One region of the Saccharopolyspora sp. 6V genome, then DNA from elsewhere that is predicted to be linked to it. Evidence: riboswitches for the same ligand, from Rfam matches in the RefSeq annotation. Region 1 holds a riboswitch; the other holds the start of a gene.
The links. A riboswitch is a leader RNA that binds a small molecule or an ion and turns the genes downstream of it on or off. The one in region 1 is predicted to bind cobalamin.

Region 1 (7,836 bases):
TGGTGCCGCGGGCGGCGCGGACGACTCCGGCGACGGCGTCGGCGGAGAGCTCGTCGAGCCGCAGGCAGGCCCCGCCGAGCGCGGTCGCGACCTTGGCGGCGAGGCCGAGCCGCACCACGCCCTGCTCGCAGTCGACGACGACGGAGGCGACGCCGAGCCCGGCGAGCAGTCCGGCGGCGCGCATGGAGTCCTGCACCGCCCGCTTCGCGCGAGCGCGCCCGGTTCCGCCGTCACCGGCGGGAACGGTGGCCTTGCCGTCGGTGAGCAGCACCAGCAGCGGGCGCCGCCGCGGGTCCCGGGTGCGTTCGGTGCCGATGACCTGGTGGACCTTGAGCAGGCCGGTGGCGAGCGGGGTGCGGCCGCCGGTGCGCAGGTCGCGCATCCGGGTGGCGGCGATCTCCACGGAGGAGGTGGGCGGCAGCGCGAGTTCGGCCTGGTCGCCGCGGAAGGTGACCACGCCGACCTTGTCCCGGCGCTGGTAGGCGTCGCGCAGCAGCGAGAGCACGGCGCCGCTGACGGCGGACATGCGTTCGCGGGCGGCCATGGAGCCGGAGGCGTCGACGGCGAAGAGCACCAGGTTGCCTTCGCGTCCTTCGCGGACGGAGCGCCGGACGTCGTCGCGGTGCAGCACCAGGCCGGGGCCGCTGCGGCCGCGGGTGCGCTGGTGCGGGGCGGCGGCGATCAGGGTGGCGGGCAGGTGCACGCCATGACCGTCCACTGTGGATGATCGAACGGTCTGCCCGCTGCGGGAGCGGGCGCGGGACCGCCGGCCGGGGGCGCCTTCGCCGACGCCGGGGACTTCGAGCAGCCGGGCGCGGAACGCGGGCGCGGGCGCGGCCGGGGGCTTGTTCGCGGGAGCCTGGCCGGGGCCGTCCTCGCGCCGGGAACCGCCGTCGCCGTTCGGCGCGGGCGATTCCGGCGGGGTGGGGGCTTCGCCGCCGCCGGGCCCGTCGGGTCCGTCGTCCGGTCCGCCGTCGGGCGCGCCACCGCCGCCTCCGCCGGGGCCGTCGTCGGGACCTTCCGGCGGCTCTTCACCGGAGTCCTGGTCGTCGGCGGAGCCCTGGTCGTCACCGGCGTTCCGGTCGTCGGCCGGTTCCTGCTCGGCGTGCTGGGCGGCGTCCTCGAGCGCCTGCTGCAGCTGGTCCTCCTCGACGCCGGGTTCGTCGAACGGGTCGCGGCGGCGCCGGTGCGGCAGCGCGAGCCGGGCCGCGGCCTCCACGTCGGCTTCGGCGACCTCGTCGGCGCCGCGCCACGCGGCGTGCGCCACGGCGGTGCGGGCCAGCACCAGGTCGGCGCGCATCCCGTCCACGTCGAACGCGGCGCACAGCGCGGAGATCCGCCGGAGCTCGGCGTCGGGCAGCCGCACCGATTCCACTGTGGACCGGGCGTCGGCGATGCGGCGGGCGAGCGCGGCGTCCTCGGCGGCCCACCGCTCGGCGAAGCCGGCCGGGTCCGCTTCGAAGGCGAGGCGCCTGCGCACCACTTCGGTGCGGGTGGTGACGTCGCGGGAGGCGGCGACCTGCACGGTGAGGCCGAACCGGTCGAGCAGCTGCGGGCGCAGCTCGCCCTCCTCCGGGTTCATGGTGCCGACGAGCAGGAACGAGGCGGCGTGCGTCACCGACATGCCTTCCCGCTCCACGTGCGCGCGGCCCATCGCGGCGGCGTCCAGCAGCAGGTCCACCAGGTGGTCGTGCAGCAGGTTGACCTCGTCCACGTAGAGCACGCCGCGGTGCGCCGCGGCCAGCAGCCCGGGCTGGTAGGCGCTGACGCCTTCGGTGAGCGCGCGTTCCAGGTCGAGTGAACCGACGAGCCGGTCCTCGGTGGCGCCGACCGGAAGTTCCACGAGTTCCGCGGGGCGCGTCGTCCCGGAGACCTCGGCGTGCGGGCCGTCCGGGCACCGCGGGTCGGGTCGCCGCGGTTCGCAGCCGAAGCGGCAACCGGGCACGACGTCCAGCGCGGGCAGCAGCGAAGCGAGCGCGCGCACCACCGTCGATTTCGCGGTGCCCTTCTCACCCCGCACCAGCACCCCGCCGATGCGCGGGTGCACCGCGTTGAGCAGCAGCGCCAGCCGCATGTCGTCGTGCCCGACCACGGCCGTGAACGGGTACCGCGGGCTCGCGGGAGCAGTCATGCCAGGTGTTCCTTCCTCGGGTCTCGGACGCCCCGATGTCGGCTGCGCCTGGGCGAGGCAGTGTCCTGGCTCCCGGATCAGCGCGGAACTCCGGCCTTCCCAGGCGGCAGCGCCCGGTGGCTCGCGGGGGAGATCCGCTCCCCGGTCACAGTGGCGCCGACCGCACCGGTGTCGCACCGGTTTCCTGACCTGCCCTGGCTGGGACCAGCGAGCATCGTCGCATCCCCGCGACGGGCGAGGAACCGGCGCGGCTCGCTCAGCGCGGCGAACCCGGGTATCGGTGCATGTCGACGTGCGGGATGCCGTCTTCGAGATACTCCTCACCCGAGGGTTCGAACCCGAATCCGCGGTAGAACTCCAGCGCGTAGGTCTGCGCGGACAGCGTCGCCGGCGCGCGCTGGATCTCGGCGAGCGCGGCGCGCATCAGCTTGCGCCCGAGCCCGAGGCCGCGGGCGTCCTTGGCGGTGGCGACGCGGCCGATGCGGAAGGTGCCGTCGGGGTCTTCGAGCAGGCGCAGGTAGCCGAGCACGTAGCCGTCGGCGGAGTCGATCCAGAAGTGCCTGGTGGTGGTCTCCAGGTCCCGGCCGTCCAGTTCCGGGTAGGCGCACTGCTGCTCGACCACGAACACGTCCACGCGCAAGCGGAGCATGCGGTAGAAGTCCTCGGCGTCGAGGTCGGCCGTGTAGGCGCGGTGGACGGCGGTGGCGAGCGGTTGCAGGGTCACCCCAACGGGATATCACATTCCGGCTACGACACCCGGGGTCACCTGCGGTGGAAGTAGCGCACACCACGTCCCGCGCGCCCCGGCGCGCGGGCCTCGGGGCGGGTCGGTGCTGCGCACGGCGACCGGTGCACCGCCGCGGCGCGAGCACCGGGTGGCACCGGCTCGTCCCGCGGTGCGGGACGCCGGGTTCAGAGCCGCGCGGCGACGTCGTCGGCGACCCCGGAGATCCGGGTGTACACGCCGGGTGTTCCGGGACGTCCGCAGCCGGTGCCGTAGGAGACGACGCCGATCAGCCTGCCGTCGGCGACGAGCGGTCCGCCGGAGTCCCCGGCGCACGCGTCCCGGCCGCCTTCGGGCGGGCCCGCGCAGACCCGCGTCCCCGGCTCGTAGCCGGGGTAGGCGGCGCGGCAGTCGGTGTCCGCGCTGATCGGCACCTCGACGGACTGGAGCGTCGCCGAGGTGGGCCCGTTCTCGGTGGTGCGCCCCCAGCCGTGCACCCGCGCCGGGGTGCCGGGCCGGTAGCGGGCGGTCTCGTCGGCCCCGGCCATCGGCAGCGGTCGTTCGCGCACCGGTGCGGCCAGGGTCAGCACCGCCACGTCGTGCCCGCCGGTGACGTCGCGGAACTCGGGATGCACCCAGACGTCGCCGACGGGCGTGTCGGCGCCGCCGGTGGTGCGCAGGTCGGGGCGGCCGGTGACGGCGCGCAGCTCCGCCGCGTCGTGGCCGTCCACGCAGTGCGCGGCGGTGACCACCTTGATCTCGGTGACGAGGGTGCCGCCGCAGAACTGGCGCCCGGCCTGGTCGGTGAGCGCGACCGCCCAGGGCGCCGCGCGTTCGTCGGTGCCGCCGAGCACGCGTTCCTGCGCGGGGCCGGCGGCGGCCGGTGCGGCGAGCGCGGCGGTGGCCGCGGTGGCGGCGGCAGCGCCTCCGGCGGCGATCCGGGCGAGCGGGCTGGATCGGTCGGGCACGGCTGCCTCCTGGACGTGCGGCGTCGTTCGGCGGCACACGGTAGCGGCCCGATCACGCCGGGATGACGAGGGCGAGCTCACATCGGCTCATGATAATTTTTCGTTAAGATGGACTTCGGCGGGAAAAAATCCGGATCACTGCTTCGGCGGAGATGGTTCGTCCCGCCCACTCAGTCAAGATCTCCGGTGCCCGCGACGACGCGGAACCGAGATCACCCCCGATCCGGTGAAACCTCGACCGGTGGGCCGCGCGCTCACCGGCGCCTCCGCGCGCGCGTCGACCAGGCAAGGAGCGAACTCGTCATGCTGCTGGACCCCACGACCCTGCCGGCGTTCCTGCTCGCCAGCGCAGTGGTGGTGCTGACGCCCGGGGTGGACGCGTTCCTGATCTTGCGGACGTCGCTGCGGCAGGGGATCGGCGCCGGGCTGCGAGCGCTGGCGGGCATCCACGCGGCGAGCATCCTGCAGGTGGCGCTGGTGATCTGCGGGCTCGGCGCGGTGATCACCAGCCACCCGGCGGTGCTGGCGGCGCTGAAGTGGGCCGGCGCCGCGTACCTGGTGTACCTCGCCGCGATGATCGTGCGCGGGTTGTGGCTCACCCGCGCCGAGACCGGCGACGGCCTCTCCGGCGGCGGCGCCACGACCCGGCCGTTCTGGCAAGGCCTGCTGAGCAACATCACGAACCCGAAGATGCTGCTGTTCAGCCTGGCCTTCCTGCCGCAGTTCGTGGGTTCGGCGGCGAACCCGACGCTGCAACTGGTGCTGCTGGGCGCGGTGTTCCTGGTGCTGGCGGCGATCTGGGAGGTCACCATCGTGCTGGGCGCGGCCCGCATCGCCGACCGGCTACGCCGCCCGCGCTTCGCCCGCTCCCTGGACGTGATCAGCGCGGCGGCCTTCCTCACCATCTCCGCGGGTCTCGTCGCGGCCTGACCCCGCAGCAGAACGGCCCGCTCGACCGCGCGGTGCGGTCGAACGGGCCGTGCGCCTCGGTGGTGGGGGGATCAGCGGAGCTGGGCCTGGACTTCGTCGTGGTAGGCGCCGAGCCTCGTGTAGACGCCGGGCTGGCCGGGGCGGGCGCAGCCGTTGCCCCAGGACACGATGCCGATCAGCTTGTCCCCGGCCACGAGCGGTCCGCCGGAGTCGCCCTGGCAGCTGTCCTCCCCGCCTTCGGGGAGCCCGGCGCACACCTGGCCTCGCGGGTCGTACTGCCCGCCGTAGGCGCGGCTGCAGTCCTGGTCGCTGGTGATCGGCGGGTGTGCCTGGCGGAGCGTGCTGGACGGCGAGCCGCCTTCGGTGGTGGTCCCCCAGCCCAGGACGGTGGTGGCTCCGCCCGGCCGGTACTCGGGGAGGTCACCCGCCGTCGCGATGGGCAGCGGGGTCGCGGTGACGTCGCGGTCCAGCGTGAGCACGGCGACGTCGGCACCGCTGCTGGCGTTCTGGAAGTCGGGGTGCACCCACACGTCCCGGACGGCGGTCTCGGTGCCCTCGTCGCTGTTCTTGTCGTCGCGGCCGGAGACGACGGTGATCTCCGGCGGCGCACCCCCGGTGACGCAGTGCGCGGCGGTGATGACCTTGTTCGCGGCCGCGATGGTGCCGCCGCAGAACTGGTTGCCCGCCGAGTCGGTGAGGTACACGACCCACGGGTACTCGCTGGTGCTGGCGTACTCGCCGCCGACGATCCGGGTGCTGATCGGCGCGGCGGCGGGCTCGTCGGCGGCGGTCCCGGCCCCGGCGGGGGTCGTGATCGCGACAGTGGCCAGCGCGGCCGCGGCGAGTGTTCCGCCTGCCGACCACCACCGGGTGTGGGTCCGCCGTGTGCGTGTCATCCCGCTGCTCTCCATCCCCCGGAGCCCCTGCGGCGCGGTCGGGGTGACCGGCCCGCCTCCGGCTCGTGCCAGTGTCGCGGAGGGAGCCGATCACGGCCCGGTCATCGTCCACAACGGCCGAACGTCGTTACCTGATCAGGTGATACATCGGGAGAAAACCGCTCGGCGGCAGCATCAGACCAAGTCCACTTCGGACGGTCGCACGGGCGGCACCGGCCGGTGTTCGCGCAGCCTGCGGGCCACGGCGGCGACCCGCTCCAGCAGTTCCACCGGATCACCCGCCCCCCTTCGGCGCCCCTCTCCTCGGCCCGCCGCAGCCGGTTCGGAGTCACCCGCGCGGCGGAGAAGATCACCGGACCGGCGTAGTCCCCGGCGCCGCGCGAACCGGCAGCGGAGCGGATTTCCGGCGCACGAGCGCGGTCAGTGCTCGGCGAGGACCTCGCGGATCAGGTCGCCCGCCGCGTCGGGGGCGTGGGCGAGCCGCACGATGTCCCGCAGCACCTCCCGGTAGGAACTCACGGTCCGCTCGGAATCCAGGAATGCGGGACCGTGCTGGTTCTCCACGTACACCACGTCCGGCTCTCCGTCATATTCCAGAAGAAGGAATGACCCCTGCAATCCCGGATAGGCGCCCACGGAACGCGGCACCACTCGCAGGCAGACGTGATCGGATTCCATCATCACCAGCAGGTGCAGCAGCTGCCGCTTCATCACTCCCCGGCCGCCGATCGGGCGACGCAACGCGGATTCCTCCAGCACCGCGTGGAACAACGGCGCGCGGGAACGGCTCAGAATGATCTGCCGCGCCATCCGGGTCGCGATCAGATCGTCCAGTTCGTCCTCGCAACGCCCGGGCTCCATCCCCGAGATGACGGCCCGCGCGTATTCCGCGGTCTGCAGCAGGCCCGGGATCAGCATCGGTTCGAAACTGTGCATCCGGACCGCTTTGCTCTCGTAGTCGAGGAAATCCCGCCAGCGGGCGGGGGCCGCGGACGGCCGCTGCCACCAGGCGGAGCGGCCCGCGTTGCGCGCCAGCTCCACCAGCGCGGTGCGCTCCCGCTCTCCCACCTGGTAGAGCCGCAGCAGCGCGGTGACGTCGTCGAGCTGCACCCCGCTGGCGCCGGTCTCGATCCGGCTGATCTTGCTGCCCGAGACGCCCAGCCGGGCTCCCGCCGCCGTGCAGCTGAGCCCGGCGCGCTCGCGGTGGCGGCGGAGTTCCGCGGCCACCTGGCGCGAACGGACCGAAGTGTGGCGATTTCCCGGCATGACTGCGCTATCCCCCAGCATCGACATCCCTGGGCCGGCATCGGCGGAACCCGGACTTTTCCGGTACCGGCGACGACGGCGCATTGGACAGGTGCACCACCGGTTTCGGGGGCGGTTTCCCCTGCTGTTCCGAATCCGGCCGACCGATTCTCGCATTCGGCTTCCGAGCGGTTTCCGGTAGCCGCTCGAAGAACCGGTCATCGTCGTTGTGGGACGTCCGCCCGAAATTGTCCCGGATCCGCTCGACCGCGGTCGCCGACGTGGAGATCGGCGCGCACCGGACCATGATCCCGAGCCTGGCGGGCAGCGACAATAACTCGATCAAGTGAACGCTTGCACGGGTTGCATCAAGGGGGTGACGGAGTGGCGCGGATCGCCCCGCGCGCGAGGCCGCGCACGCGCCCGCGCAGGCCCCACTAGGCTGCGACCGGACGATCCCGAAGATCGTCCGACCCCGCCGCACCCGCCGAGGAGGAGACGAATGAGCCTGCAACGCCCGATCGACCCGGACCCGTACTCGCTGCTGCCCGAGGTCCCCGCGTTCACGCTCACCTCCAAGGACGTCGCCGCCGACGAGCAACTGGACCTCGCGCACGTCCACAGCGGGATGGGCGCGGGCGGCGGGAACCGCTCCCCGCAGCTGAGCTGGGAGGGCTTCCCCGCCGGGACGCAGAGCTTCGTGGTCACCTGCTTCGACCCGGACGCCCCGATCCCGGGCGGGTTCTGGCACTGGACGCTGGTGGACGTGCCCGCCGCGGTGACCGAGCTGGCCACCGACGCCGGTTCCGCCACCGGCTCCGGCGTGCCCGCCGGCGCGTTCCAGGTGCCGAACGACCTCGGCGAGCGCGCCTACGCGGGCGCCGCGCCGCCGCCCGGAGACCGGCCGCACCGCTACCTGTTCGCGGTGCTCGCGCTGGACGT
Region 2 (7,836 bases), on a different contig from region 1:
GGCCGCGGTCGACGAGACCGGCTACCGCCGGGACATCAAAGCGCAGGCCAACCTCCAGGAAGGCCGCCATGCGCTGGCCCGGCGGATCTTCCACGGTCAGCGCGGCGAACTGCGGCAGCGCTCCTACGAAGGCATGAAAGATCAGCTCGGCGCCCTCGGCCTTGTGCTCTACGCGATCGTGCTGTTCAACACCCGATACCTCGACGCCGCCATCACCGAACTCCGTGTCGGCGGCTACGAAGTCCGCGACGAGGACGCCGCCCGGCTCGCGGAATAGCCCCGCTCAGTCGAGGTAGTTGCTCAGCTTGATCAGGTTTTTGTCGGGGTCGCGCAGATGGAGGCTGTAGATCGGGCCGAGTGCACCGGTACGGCCGACCGGGCCCGCCTCGATGTCCATCCCCGCCTGCTCTCTGAGCTCGTCGATCAGGAGCAGCACCGGGGTGTCCACGACGAAGCACAGCTCGGCGGTACCCGGAGCGGGGTGGACGGCCGAAAACACCTCGGTATCCTCTCCGGCCACGCGTAGGTCGATCTTGCTGTGGCCGAAGGTCAGCGCCGTGCGACCGTTGTCGGAGGTAGCCACCTCCATGCCCAGCACCCGGGTGTAGAAATCGATCGTGGCGTCCTGGTCGGCGACGGTCAGCACCAGGTGGTCGAGTCGGTCGATGCGCATGAGGCGCGGCCACGTGTCGGCTGCGGTCACCTGGTGGAGCGGTGCAGCGTCGGGGCGAGTATGAGGTGCCGGCTCGGTGTCCTGGTATCCCTGTTCGTGGATGACATCGTGGGTTTTCCATCGGTTGAAGGCATCTCGAGCGCTTGCTACCAGGGCACCGAAGCTGGGGTACGGCGAAGGATAGGAGCCGTCGCCAGTCGCCCACTCGTACGCGGTCCATTCCCCGTTCGGCCCGATCGTGGTCGGGTCCAGCAGCCAGTAGACAGCGCAGTCGGACCAGTCTGACACCATCAAGCACGGCTTGACCTGCTCCACGAGACCCTCGAGCCCCGCCTCGGTCCAGGCGGTCAGCAGTTCGGGATCTTTCTCAGCGAACCAACCGATCTCGTCGATCCGGAACAGCTCGCTCAACTCGGGGTCGATGTCGCGCCAGCCGTTGCTGGCGAGCAGGAAGTTGCGGTAGCTCGGCGGCAGCCGCACATCCAGGCGTTTCTCGGCGCCACGGAGGGCCTCCTCACTGGCCGGTTCGTAGCCCAGCCACCGATTCTCCCGCTGGACGTCGTCGAGGCGTGCCGCCTCCTCATCCGTGGCCATCCGCAGATAGTCATCGCTATAGCCGCGGAGGAACTGCTGCCACTCGGGCAACGTCACCGGCACACTCTGGCTCATGTTCCTCATCATGACAGTGCTGCGGCGGCATCCCGCCTACGTCACCCACCACGCGCTGCTGGCGGACAGCGGTGTCCGGTTCCTCCCGCCGGAGGAGGTGCTGCACCGCGATCCCGACGGCGTCGTCACCTTCGACCTGACCGCCCTCCGCGCCGCCCTGCCGAGCTGATCTGCCGAGCTGATCTGCCGACCAATGGCCCGTTCGACCACGAAGAACGGGCGGGTGGGCCATTCACCTGGGGCCGGGTTCAGTCGCGGCGGGCGACGAGGACGACACCGGGGCCGGTGTGCTCGTCGGCGGGCAGGCGGAGTTCGGCGGTGGGGTGCAGGCCCGCCTGCTCGACGAGCGCGGTGAGCTGCTCGGGCCGCCACTGGTACGTCGTCCAGCGGACCGGGACGCCGTAGTAGGCCTCGGTGCGCTGCACGTCGTCGTCGCCGACGTGCGTCGCGATGATCAGCTGACCGCCCGGGACGAGCGCGCTCGCGAACGACGACAGCACGCCCGGCAGCACCTCGCGCGGCAGGTTGAACAGCGACCACCAGCCGAGCAGCCCGCCGAAGGACGACTCCGGCAAGCCGAGTTCGGTGGCCGATCCGACGCGGAACGAGCACCCCGGATGCAGCCGCCGCGCGTGCTCGACCATCCGGGGCGACAGGTCCACGCCCGACACGTCGAGCCCGCGTTCGGCCAGGTAGCCGGTGACCGTGCCCGGCCCGCAACCGACGTCGAGCACGGGGCCGAGCTCGGCGACCTGATCGGCGAACACGTCCATCGCGGCGCGCAGCCACGGGTGGGCGCGGACGTCGCCGATGCCCGTCGTGGTCACCATGTCCACGTAGTTGTCGGCCACGCGGTCGTAGGACTCCCGGACGACGTCGAGATCAGCGGGAACAGGAACACCCATCCCGGCACCCTATGCCGCGGCGACGGCCCGGCGGGGCGGAACCCGCGGGCCGCCCGCCGAGTCCCCGGCGGGCGGCCCGATCCGTCAGTCCCAGGTGAGGGAGGAGCCGGACTGGTATTCGGTGACGCGGGTCTCGAAGAAGTTCTTCTCCTTCTTCAGGTCCATCGCCTCCGACATCCACGGGAACGGGTTCTCGACCTCGGCGAACACCGGGGTGAGGCCCAGCTGCGCGCAGCGGCGGTTGGTGATGAAGTGCATGTACTGCTCGCACAGCTCGGCGTTGATGCCGAGGATGCCGCGGGGCATGGTGTCCCGGCCGTAGGCGACCTCCAGGCGGCACGCGTCGGCGAGCATGCCGCGCACCTCCTCCTGGAACTCGGCGCTCCACAGGTGCGGGTTCTCCAGCTTGATCTGGTTGATGCAGTCGATGCCGAAGTTCAGGTGGATCGACTCGTCGCGCAGGATGTACTGGTACTGCTCGGCGATGCCGACCATCTTGTTCCGCCTGCCCAGCGACAGGATCTGGGCGAAACCGGTGTAGAACCACATGCCCTCGAAGATCACGTAGAAGGCGATGAGGTCGCGCAGGAACGCCTGGTCGCGCTCCGGTCCGCCGGTGGCGAACTCGGGGTTCTCCAGGTTCTGGGTGTGCCGCAGCGCCCACTCGTCCTTCTCCGAGATGGACGGGATCTCGCGGTAGGCGTTGAACAGCTCGCCCTCGTCGAGGCCCAGGCTCTCGCAGATGTACTGGAAGGTGTGCGTGTGCACGGCCTCCTCGAACGCCTGGCGCAGCAGGTACTGGCGGCACTCGGGGTTGGTGATGTGCCGGTACACGGCGAGCACGATGTTGTTGGCCACCAACGACTCCGCCGTGGCGAAGAACCCGAGGTTGCGCTTGAGCATCAGCCGCTCGTCCTCGGTGAGCCCGTCGCGGGAGCGCCACAGGGCGATGTCGGCGTGCATGGACACCTCGGTGGGCATCCAGTGGTTGTTGCAGCCGGCGAGGTACTTCTCCCACGCCCAGCCGTACTTCAGCGGCAGCAGCTGGTTCACGTCCGCCTGCGCGTTGATCATCGCCTTGTCGTCGACGTTGATCCGGCCCGCGCCGCGGTCGATCTCGCCGAGCCCGGTGGCGTCGGGGGTGTGCACGGAAGTCATGAGTCCTCCAGGGGGAACGGGGCGGTCACTGGCAGGCTTCGCAGTCCGGGTCGTCGATCGCGCACGCCTGCGGCTGCGGCGACGGGGCCGGGGCCGGTGCGGCGGCGGGGGAGACCGCGTTGAGCTTGCCGTCGGTGCCGCGCAGCGTGGACTTCTCCACGTGCGTCGCACTGCTGGACCGCAGGTAGTAGGTGGTCTTGAGGCCCTTGCGCCACGCCAGCCGGTACAGCTCGTCGAGCTTGCGGCCGCTCGGCGCCGCCATGTACAGGTTCAGCGACTGCGCCTGGTCGATCCACTTCTGGCGGCGGGACGCGGCCTCCACCAGCCAGCGCGGCTCGATCTCGAACGCGGTGGCGTACAACGACTTCAGCTCCGCGGGCACCCGGTCGATCGGGGCCAGGTCGCCGTCGAAGTACTTCAGGTCCTGCACCATCGCCTCGTCCCACACCCCGGCGGCCTTGAGGTCCCGCACCAGGTCGGCGTTGAGCACGGTGAAGTCGCCCGACATGTTCGACTTCACGTACAGGTTCCGGTACAGCGGCTCGATGGACTGGCCGACGCCGCAGATGTTCGAGATCGTCGCCGTCGGGGCGATGGCCAGCACGTTCGAGTTGCGCATGCCGTTCGCGCGCACCCGCTCCCGCAGCCCGTCCCAGTCCAGTGTGGACGAACGATCCAGGTCGACGCCGGTCTCGCGGGCCTGCGCCAGCAGCTCCAGCGAGTCGATCGGCAGCACGCCCCGGCTCCACAGCGAACCCTCGAACGACTCGTAGCGCCCGCGCTCGGCGGCCAGCTCGGAGGACGCGGCGATCGCGTGGAAGCTGATGTGCTCCATGCTCAGGTCCGCGAACTCCACCGCCGCCTGCGAGGACATCGGGATGCGCTGCGCGAACAGCGCGTCCGAGAAGCCCATCAGGCCCAGGCCCACCGGGCGGTGCCGCAGGTTCGAGGCCCGCGCCTCCGGGATCGTGTAGAAGTTCACGTCGATGACGTTGTCCAGCATCCGCACCGCCGTGCGGGTGGTGCGCCGCAGCCGCTCCACGTCCAGGCCCTCGGCCGTGACGTGCCGCGCCAGGTTGATCGAACCGAGGTTGCAGACCGCGACCTCGTCCTTGCTCGTGTTCAGCGTGATCTCGGTGCACAGGTTCGAGGAGTGCACCACGCCCGCGTGCTGCTGCGGCGACCGCAGGTTGCACGGGTCCTTGAAGGTGATCCACGGATGCCCGGTCTCGAACAGCATCGTCAGCATCCGGCGCCACAGGTCCACCGCGCGGACCTGGCGGAACACCTTCAGCTCACCGCGCTCGGCGGCCGCCTCGTACTCCCGGTAGCGCTGCGCGAACGCGGTGCCGTACAGGTCGTGCAGGTCCGGCACCTCGTCCGGGGAGAACAGGGTCCACGGCTCGTCGGCCTCCACCCGGCGCAGGAACTCGTCCGGCACCCAGTTCGCCGTGTTCATGTCGTGCGTGCGCCGCCGGTCGTCCCCGGTGTTCTTGCGCAGGTCGAGGAATTCCTCGACGTCCACGTGCCAGGTCTCCAGGTACGCGCACACCGCGCCCTTGCGCTTGCCGCCCTGGTTCACCGCGACCGCCGTGTCGTTGGCGATCTTCAGGAACGGCACCACGCCCTGCGAGGAACCGTTGGTCCCCTTGATGTGCGCGCCCGTGCCCCGCACCGGGGTCCAGTCGTTGCCGAGCCCGCCCGCGTACTTCGACAGCAGCGCGTTGTTGCTGATGCCGTGGAAGATCCCGTGCAGGTCGTCGTCCACAGTGGTCAGGAAGCAGGACGACAGCTGCGGGCGGGTGGTGCCCGCGTTGAACAGCGTCGGCGTCGAGCACATGAAGTCGAACGAGGAGATCAGGTCGTAGAACTCGATCGCCCGCGCCTCCCGGTCGTCCTCGCGCAGCGCCACGCCCATCGCGACCCGCATGAAGAACGCCTGCGGCAGCTCGAACCGCACCCCGTCCTCGTGCAGCAGGTACCGGTCGTAGAGCGTCTGCAGGCCGAGGAAGCCGAACGCGATGTCCCGGTCCGCGTCCAGCGCCGCGCCCAGCCGCTCCAGGTCGAAGCGGGCCAGCTCCGGGTCCAGCTGCTCCAGCTCGATGCCGCGGCGCACGTAGTCGGCGAAGTAACCGGCGTAGCGGTCCCGCATCTGCACCTGGTCGGCCTCGGCCGGCTCGCCCGCGACGAAGCTCAGCGCCTCCCGACGCAGCTTGTCCAGCAGCAGCCGCGAGGTCACCAGCGAGTAGTTCGGCTCCGCCTCCACGAAGGTGCGCGCCGCCATCGTCAGCGACTCGGCCAGCTCCGCGGAGCTGATGCCGTCGTAGACGTTGCGCCGCACCTCGCGCAGCACCTGGTCGGCGTGCACGTCGTCGAGGTCCGAGCAGGCCTGCTCGACGACGGTCGACACCCGCTCCCAGTCCAGCGGCACCCGGGTGCCGTCCGGCGCGGTCATCTCCAGGCGGGGAGCGGCGTCCTCGACGGGAGCCACCTCGGCCTCGCGGGCCTGCGCGTGCTCCTCCCGGTAGAGCACGTAGGCGCGGGCGACACCGTGGTGCCCGCCGCGCATCAGCGCCAGCTCCACCATGTCCTGGATCTGCTCGATGTGCACCAGGCCTTCGGTACCCGCGTGGCGCAGCACGCCCTGCGCCGCCTGCTCCGTCAACTCCGCGACGATCTGGTGCAACCGCGACGACGATGCGGCCGAATCCCCCTCGGCCGCCAGGAACGCCTTGGTCAACGCCACGGAGATCTTCGTTTCGTCCCAACCGGAAACGGTCCCGTCGCGCCGCAGCACCCGCACTCCTGCCGGTACCACCGCGGTCGCTGCTGACGGCCGGGTCGTGGACTCGGTCACTGGCTCTCTCCTCGCAAGCTCGGACACCTGCCCGGAACTCCTCGGAACGCGCCAGGACCCGCGGCGCGCACGGCACCGCTCGTCCCACGACCCTCCCGCGAGGTCCCGGACGGCGCGCACCCCTCGTGCGCGCACCGATGGCAGGTCTTCGGACTCACGGGCGACCGGTGCTCGGCACCGGGCCTACTGGCCGTCGCTTCCCGGACGCCGAGCGTCCAGTGCTGCACCACCGGGAGGTGGTGACGGCGGTCGTTCCCGTTCACCGCTGCGGGGCAGTCCCGGATTCGCACCGGGTTCCCTGTTGTCACGCCGGGCGGACCGGCGAACCATCAGCGGGCGCCACACTACATCTTGGGTTCGGCGGTGATCCGGACCCCATCATCATCGGCGTGGCGGTGCCGGTGCGGAGGCGCTCGGTAGCCGTCCGCGCACTCCTCGGCCGCATCCTGCCCGGCCGCGGGCGGCTCCGCACGACCGCGAGGTGTGACGCGGAATCGGTGGTGGTCGGCAGCGGGTCCGGGCAGACTGCCTCCCGAGATCACCACCTGGGAGGAAGACCGAACCATGCGTGCCCACCGCGTGCGACGCGGACTCGCCGTCGCCGCCACCGCACTGGCCACCGCGGCCACGGCCACCGGGGCCACCGCCGGCGCCGCGCCGCAGGACCCGCCCGCGACCACCGACGTCCGGCTGATCACCTTCAACGACCTGCACGGCAACCTCGAACCGCCCACCGGGTCCTCCGGGCAGATCGAGCTCGACGACGGCCGGACCGTCGACGCCGGCGGCGCCGCCTACCTCGCCACCCACCTGCAGCGGCTGCGCGACGAGGTGCCGAACTCGCTGGTCTTCTCGACCGGCGACAGCGTCGGCGCCTCGCCGGTGAACTCCGCGCTGTTCCACGACGAACCCACCGTCGACTTCCTCAACTCGCAGGACGTGCGCGGCCACGTCGTCGGCAACCACGAGTTCGACGAGGGCTACCAGGAACTCCAACGGCTGCAGACCGGCGGCTGCCACCCGCAGGACGGTTGCGAGTTCCGGGATTCCTTCGCCGGCGCGGACTTCCCGTACCTCGGCGCCAACGTCACCTTCGAGGACGGCGGTGCCCCCGCGCTGCTGCCGTTCACCGTGCAGGTCTCCGGCGGGGTGCCGATCGGCGTGATCGGCGCGACCCTGCAGGACCTGCCCGACGTGGTCAGCCCCGAAGCGGTGCGCGGACTCCGGTTCGGCGACGAGGTCGAAGCCATCGACCGCACCTCCGACGCGCTGGAGCGCTTCGGCGTCAAGGCGCAGGTCGTGCTGCTGCACCAGGGCGACGAAGCCGACGGCGGCGGCCCGAACTCCTGCCAGGTCACCCCCGGCGGCCCCGCGAGCCGCATCGCGGAACAGGTCTCCCCGCAGGTCGACGCCGTGTTCAGCGCGCACAGCCACCAGCAGTACACCTGCACCGCCACCGACCCGGCGGGCGACCCGCGTCCCCTCGTGCAAGGCGCCTCCTACGGCAGGCTGCTGTCGGTGCTGGACCTGCGCGTCGACCGCGACACCCGCGAAGTGGTGCGGGAGAGCAGCAC

Region 2: linked by a shared signal. The riboswitch ahead of LCD35_RS09430 (ribonucleoside-diphosphate reductase subunit alpha) and the one ahead of LCD35_RS21320 (putative cobaltochelatase) in region 1 are both predicted to bind cobalamin.

What each region holds. Positions count from the first base shown of each region.
Region 1 covers NZ_JAIUKB010000112.1:429-8,264, forward strand. The annotation lists gene LCD35_RS21320 (putative cobaltochelatase) at 1-2,131, opposite strand, end outside; cobalamin riboswitch at 2,190-2,319, opposite strand; gene LCD35_RS21325 (GNAT family N-acetyltransferase) at 2,388-2,855, opposite strand; gene LCD35_RS21330 (trypsin-like serine protease) at 3,044-3,823, opposite strand; gene LCD35_RS21335 (LysE family translocator) at 4,127-4,753, shown strand; gene LCD35_RS21340 (trypsin-like serine protease) at 4,825-5,649, opposite strand; gene LCD35_RS21345 (helix-turn-helix transcriptional regulator) at 6,070-6,876, opposite strand; gene LCD35_RS21350 (YbhB/YbcL family Raf kinase inhibitor-like protein) at 7,397-7,836, shown strand, end outside.
Region 2 covers NZ_JAIUKB010000040.1:24,768-32,603, forward strand. The annotation lists partial or broken gene LCD35_RS09405 (Tn3 family transposase) at 11-265, shown strand; gene LCD35_RS09410 (SMI1/KNR4 family protein) at 284-1,342, opposite strand; gene LCD35_RS09415 (hypothetical protein) at 1,341-1,511, shown strand; gene LCD35_RS09420 (class I SAM-dependent methyltransferase) at 1,591-2,247, opposite strand; gene LCD35_RS09425 (ribonucleotide-diphosphate reductase subunit beta) at 2,332-3,405, opposite strand; gene LCD35_RS09430 (ribonucleoside-diphosphate reductase subunit alpha) at 3,431-6,262, opposite strand; cobalamin riboswitch at 6,384-6,608, opposite strand; gene LCD35_RS09435 (bifunctional UDP-sugar hydrolase/5'-nucleotidase) at 6,827-7,836, shown strand, end outside.